Linked DNA regions of Spartinivicinus marinus. The protein of the gene in region 1 interacts with the protein of each later gene in a pairwise test. Links are inferred from orthologs where the notes say so. Each region holds a gene or a part of one and is shown in the gene's direction. Other genes may lie near its edges.

Region 1 (3,252 bases):
ATTACTGGCTGCTCTAATATCAAAGAAGCCGATAGCCCTGTAGCAGTAGCAGAAACCAGTCGACAGTTGTTGGCTTTAGCAAAGCGGGTAGCTGCTTCAGATTCTACTGTATTAATTTCAGGGGAAAGTGGCTCTGGTAAAGAAGTATTAGCCCGCTATATCCATCAACAATCAGCGAGGGTTAAACAACCTTTTATTGCAATTAATTGTGCTGCAATCCCTGAAAATATGCTGGAAGCCACTTTATTTGGCCATGAAAAAGGGGCGTTTACGGGTGCCTATCAAAGTATGCCAGGTAAATTTGAGCAAGCAGAGGGCGGCACATTATTGCTGGATGAAATTTCAGAAATGGCTTTGGGGCTGCAAGCTAAGTTATTACGGGTATTACAAGAAAGAGAAGTTGAGCGAGTCGGGGGCCGAAAAACGATTTCGCTAGATGTTCGAGTGCTAGCAACCACAAATAGAGACATGTTGGAGCAAGTGAAAGCGGGTAGTTTTCGTGAAGATTTATACTACCGGCTGTGTGTATTTCCACTGCAGTTGTTGCCATTACGGGAGCGACCAGCAGATATTGTGCCGATTGCCGAGCGATTATTTAGCCAGCATTGTCAAAAAATGCAGCGGGTGCCCGTGCACTTAGATGCATCAGCTAAACAACAATTGTTGCATTATCACTGGCCTGGCAATGTCAGGGAGCTGGATAATGCCATACAACGGGCATTAATTTTACAACCGGGCGATATCATTTATGCCAGTGACTTATGTGTTGACCTATCACCAGAGCAGCTGATGAGTGATATTCAGGTTAACTCACCTGTCTTTCATACAACTGTTCCCGTCGCCACTATGGTTGATTCGCCGCCATCAGAGATGTCGCTGTCAGAGTGTAGTCATCAGGCTCAGTTATGTGATGGCGTTCGACAACGAGAATTTCAGTTAATTATTGATGCGTTACGACAAGAGCAAGGTAAACGCAAAGAAGCAGCAGTGAAACTAGGCATTAGCCCGCGTACCTTACGTTATAAACTAGCGAAAATGCGGGAAGCTGGGATTAATGTGGAAGCTGCGATCGGGGGTTAGTCGATTTCATCATTCCTTTAAATATTGGTAAGCTTAGATGGTTTTATTTATTTGTTTAGAACCTTATGAGCGACTCAACTGATTTGTTACCTTCATGTGCGGAACATAAAATAACTGGCATTATTTTGGCCGGTGGCCAGGCAAGCCGAATGGGCTACCAGGACAAAGGCTTAATTGAATTAGCGGGTAAACCGCTGGTTAGTTGGGTTAAGCAGGCAATGGAGGGGGTGGCTACGGATGTCTACATTAGTTGCAATCGTCACTTCAATCAGTATCAGCAAATTACCAGGCAATTAGTAAAAGATGCTGAGCCAAACCAATATGAAGGCCCGTTAGCGGGTATTTTAGCAACGGCAAAACAAGTCGATACCCCTTGGTTATTGTGTGTACCCACTGACACCCCATTAATCACCGCAAGCTTGTTGGTCACTTGGATCAATGAAGTTAACTTAACTGCTAACCCAACCAGTTACTTACAAACGGAAAAGCAAGGACATTTTCTCCACTGCTTAGTTAAAAGGGCAGATGCATTGCGTATTGAACAGCAGTTACAACAAGGTAATCGCAAAGTGTTTGATTGGCTAACTGGTATAGAAGCTAAACCTTGGCAAGTACCCGCTTTATTTCATTCACAACTGATGAATATCAATACTCCCCAAGAACTGACAGCTGCTGGTGAATTGCTGAAAAAAAATACTTCAATTAGTGTTAAATAAAGAATGGTTATGAGCAGTTTATCCGTACTAGTGGTTGAAGATCAGCAAAATATTGGTTGCGCAGCTAGTTACAGCATATCAAAGTTATATTACGAACGGCTTGTTTAGATAACAACTGATATTATGATTTTTGTCAGTGATTATTATTGGGTATGCGGCAGGACTGGTGGGTGCTGAAAGAGTTCAATTACTCCATAGTCTATCTTGGAGGCAATTGGTCGTGGGAGGGGGGCTTTTTTATTACCTGGTACTGATTGGTTTAACCGAAGAAATTTTATTCCGAGGGTTGCCATTTTTTAACAATAATCATCATCCAGGCTTAATTATATTAATGAGCAGTGTGCTGTTTGCATTGTATCATTTTCATAATGGTTTACATACCTTGCCTTATTATTTCGCGTTAGGGGTGTTGTTGGCTGTATTGCGCTATTTTTCAGTATCTATATTGGCACTGGCGATAGGACATGGCCTATTTGATTTTATGGTTATCCTGGTTTGGCCCAGTACAGGCTTTCGATTTGGTGTGGCTGTTTTTTATGTGGTTTCGCCCATTGTGGTATTGGGTATTGCGGCGTTGGCCGGTTGGATGCTAAAGCAGCTGGATACCTGATGAGTCTTTTATGGTGCTTGCTTTTCATTAGCGGTATTTACTGACGGAAGTTAGATGAAATACCTTCCGTAAAATTGCATTTATACCTTCTATTAAGAGTTAAGCCATCTATACTTAACTATAAGCATTCTTTCGAAGTCAAAAAGCCAGTTGATGTTTAAGTATGTATACCCTCAGTTTTTCTCAGAAAGCTTACCTATTTCAAATCAAGTATTTTCAGAACAGTGTTGTAATGGCTAAGTGTTGGGCTTGCGTAGTATGTTGAATAATATTAGTAATTACAGCCTACTTAAAGCTTTTTTTGATAAGTATGCTTTTGTTCGCATCATTGCTATTACGCTTGTTTCCATCATTTTTATTCCAATGTTTCAGCAGGCCCTATTGTTAGATGATTTTCCTGCTTTTAGCTTAAAAAAATCAAGTAGTTATAGCAATAATCCATTAAGCAACCCGGTTTATACTGAGCAATTTGCCTCATCGGGTATTACACCCGAAGTGCATAGTGTATCAGTCGTTTTTACAGGTAATAACAATATGCATGCTTTTTGGTATGGAGGTGAGCGTGAGGGTGCTAAAGATGTAGCTATTTATACTGCACAACTCGACGTTAAGCGTAATCAGTGGCATAGCGAGAAATTGCTATTTAACCGGGCGAATCTAAGTAGTCAATTAAATATTTATCTAAAAAAACTAGGTAATGTGGTTTCGATTCGAGACAATGAAGGAAAAATATGGTTATTTTTCGTTAGTGTATCTATAGGTGGTTGGGCTGTTAGCAGTATTAACTTTGTTGTTTCCGATGATGATGCTCGCAGCTGGTCGAAACCCAGGCGGTTAATCACTTCC
Region 2 (3,167 bases), 1.8 Mb from region 1 along the record:
AATTAAGTCATCAATAGTCGTGAGGTTATTAGAGGCAATAAAAGGTCATAATAGATAAAGGTCGTAATAGATAAAAGTCATTTCGTTTTGATTCCGGCTTAAATCTATTTATGATGGTAGGCTAAATTACTCTTAGATTAGGATTAACCAAAGTGCATCAACATACTGATTTTATTCCACTAAATATTGCTGTGCTTACTGTAAGTGATACCAGGGATGAGTCTACTGATACATCGGGTCAGTTCTTGATTAGCGCTTTGCAGGAAGCAGGTCATCAATTAAAGCATCGGCAAATTATCAAAGATGACATCTACCATATTCGTGCCATTGTTTCTGAATGGATTTACGATGACGCTATACAAGTGGTATTGATTACTGGAGGGACGGGCTTTACTGGGCGTGACAGTACACCAGAGGCAGTAGCAGTATTGTTTGACAAGGAAGTAACGGGATTTGGTGAGTTGTTTAGGCAGGTCTCTAAAGAGGAGATCGGTACTTCTACACTTCAATCAAGGGCGCTAGCTGGGTTAGCAAACCATACAGTCATTTTCTGTTTACCAGGGTCAACAGGAGCTTGTAGGACTGGTTGGGAAAAAGTCATTCAACCACAGCTGGATAGCACGACACGCCCTTGCAACTTTGTGTGTCATTTGTTGCCGAATTGAAGTAAAGCAGCAGGATTGCGCTTGACTATCAATTAGAGGGCTTTAGCTAAAGTAGAATCAAAAAAGTGGAGAAAATAGTTTAATGAGCTGCTCAGAGAATAACCTTATTACAGTGAGCCAGGCAATTGCCCAAATTCAAGAAACCTTGGAACATAAGGCAGATGTTGAATGGCTGTCTTTGGCAGAAGCTGTAAACAAAGTGGTAGCAGCAGACCAATTGTCTACTTTAAATGTGCCCCCTGCCGCCAACAGTGCAATGGATGGCTACGGCTTCAATGCCAAAGACTTAGCCCCTGACCAGCCTACTCAATTGCCTGTTGGGTTAAGAGTGACTGCCGGTGACCAACCAGGAACACTACCCTCTGGTATGGCAGCAAGAATTTTTACGGGGGCTTTTATTCCTGCCAATGTTGATTTAGTCATACCCCAAGAACTAGTGAAGGTTACCAGTGATCAGATTGAGGTTCAGCCTGGCTGGCGAATAGGGCAGCATATTCGAAATGCTGGTGAAGATATTGCCGAAGGGCAGCAGGTAGTCGCTGCTGGTAAACGCTTGAGACCTCAGGAGCTTGGATTGCTGGCTTCCGTGGGAATTATGCAAGTACCGGTTTATAAGCCTTTAACGGTTGCTTTGTTTACCACTGGAGATGAGTTAATTGAACCTGGTCAGCCATTACCCGATGGCAAAATTTATAACTCAAACCGCTATACCCTAATGGGACTATTACAGCAAGGAGGCTTTAATATTATTGATGGCGGTACTTTGCCTGATCAGCACGAAGCGACTAAACAAGCATTATTAAAAGCCAGCCAGCAAGCTGATGCAATCATTACCACAGGTGGGGTTTCTGTGGGTGAAGAGGATTATGTACAGGACGTGATCCAGGAAAACGGCACAGTACATTTATGGAAGTTGGCTATCAAACCAGGTAAGCCACTACTATACGGGCAGCTGAATAAAAAGCCCGTGTTTGGTTTGCCTGGAAACCCTATTTCATCATTAGTCACTTATTTAATGGTGGCACGCCCTGCATTGCAGCAAATGCAAGGTTTACATGATACCCATCCAGCGAGTTATCGCTTTAAAGCTAACTTTGTTAAGAAGAAAAATCGTAGTCGAGCAGAATACCTTAGAGTGCAATTACAGGTACATGAAGATGAGCAAACTCTTGTAGCTTATCCTAAGCAAGGCTCAGGAGTGCTGTCATCTGCAAGTTGGGCGACTGGGCTGGCACTTGTGCCAGCAGACACAGACGTTAATCCTGGTGATTGGCTTGAATACTGGCCATTTAACGAGCTTGTCTAGTCATATAATATTGATCAATACGGCTTTTAAAGTGCAGTAAAATAGGTAATAGATAGTGTTGTTAGTGTTGTCCCTTCAATTATAGGATAGAGCACTAGATACTGTCAGGAGTGAAAGAGGTAATAATAATGAGTTCTCCATTAGTTGATCGCTTTGGCCGGAAGATTACCTATTTACGATTTTCGCTCACTGACCGTTGTGATTTCCGCTGTGTTTACTGCATGGCGGAAGATATGACATTTTTACCCAGACAAAAAATTTTAGGTTTGGAAGAAATTCTTCAAGTGGCTGAAACATTCGTTTCACTTGGAGTGAAGAAAATCCGTTTAACTGGCGGAGAACCACTTATTCGTCATAATGTCATCTGGTTAATTGAGCGTTTAACCGCATTACCAGGGCTGGATGAGTTACTGATTACCTCTAATGGTTCGCAGTTAGTTAAATATGCACCTGCTTTAGCTAAAGCAGGTATTAAACGAATTAATGTTAGTTTAGACACGCTTGATCCTACCGAATTTAAGCAATTAACCCGAACCGGTAACATTGAAAAGGTATTAGCTGGAATTCATGCTGCACAACAGGCAGGCATTGAAGGAATTAAGCTTAATGTTGTAGTGATGAAAGGGCGTAATCAGCATCAAATATTACCTTTGGTCGATTATGCTTTAGCCAATAAAGTGGATATCAGCTTTATTGAAGAAATGCCCTTAGGTGCTATTTCAGAGCATCAACGAGGACTAACTTTATGTACCAGTGAAGAAGTTAGAGATATTATCCAGCAGCAATATCAGCTAATGTCTTCTGCTTACGAAACCAATGGGCCGAGCCGTTATTGGCAAATACCTGGTTATCAAAATAAAATTGGTTTTATATCACCTCATAGCCATAACTTTTGTGGGGATTGTAATCGAGTAAGAGTAACAGCAGAAGGCAAGCTGCTGTTGTGTTTAGGTAATGAGCACTCAGCTGATCTTAAAAATATTATCCGGCGTTATCCAGGTGAGCAGGATAAATTGCGAGAGACTATCATAACGGCTATGGACTTAAAGCCTGAGCGTCATTATTTTGATCCAACGGGTGATGTACAATTAGTGCGGTTTATGAATATGACAGGGGGATAAAATTAGTTATTTATCATTATAGAGCAAAAAATGCCTAATGAGGACCGCTACTTTTGAACCCCTTTGCTTTAACTA

The links.
Region 2: the proteins of mobA (region 1) and OQE68_RS19700 interact in binary tests that used the Escherichia coli proteins (3 or more experiments, as listed by UniProt). The link is inferred for Spartinivicinus marinus from one-to-one orthologs.

Annotation. Positions count from the first base shown.
Region 1 is NZ_JAPJZK010000001.1:6,164,797-6,168,048, reverse strand. The notes cover bases 50-2,970. They hold mobA (molybdenum cofactor guanylyltransferase), read left to right. Parts: upstream 50-1,145; coding sequence 1,146-1,796; downstream 1,797-2,970. Other genes in these bases: OQE68_RS27130 (sialidase family protein), read left to right, coding at 2,665-2,970; OQE68_RS27135 (CPBP family intramembrane glutamic endopeptidase), read left to right, coding at 1,933-2,406; OQE68_RS27145 (sigma-54-dependent transcriptional regulator), read left to right, coding at 50-1,080. In the rest of the region: more of OQE68_RS27145, read left to right, coding at 1-49; more of OQE68_RS27130, read left to right, coding at 2,971-3,252. UniProt on the Escherichia coli protein: Transfers a GMP moiety from GTP to Mo-molybdopterin (Mo-MPT) cofactor (Moco or molybdenum cofactor) to form Mo-molybdopterin guanine dinucleotide (Mo-MGD) cofactor.
Region 2 is NZ_JAPJZK010000001.1:4,397,170-4,400,336, forward strand. The notes cover bases 24-2,859. They hold OQE68_RS19700 (molybdopterin molybdotransferase MoeA), read left to right. Parts: upstream 24-747; coding sequence 748-1,971; downstream 1,972-2,859. Other genes in these bases: moaB (molybdenum cofactor biosynthesis protein B), read left to right, coding at 153-665; moaA (GTP 3',8-cyclase MoaA), read left to right, coding at 2,100-2,859. Outside these bases: more of moaA, read left to right, coding at 2,860-3,092. UniProt on the Escherichia coli protein: Catalyzes the insertion of molybdate into adenylated molybdopterin with the concomitant release of AMP.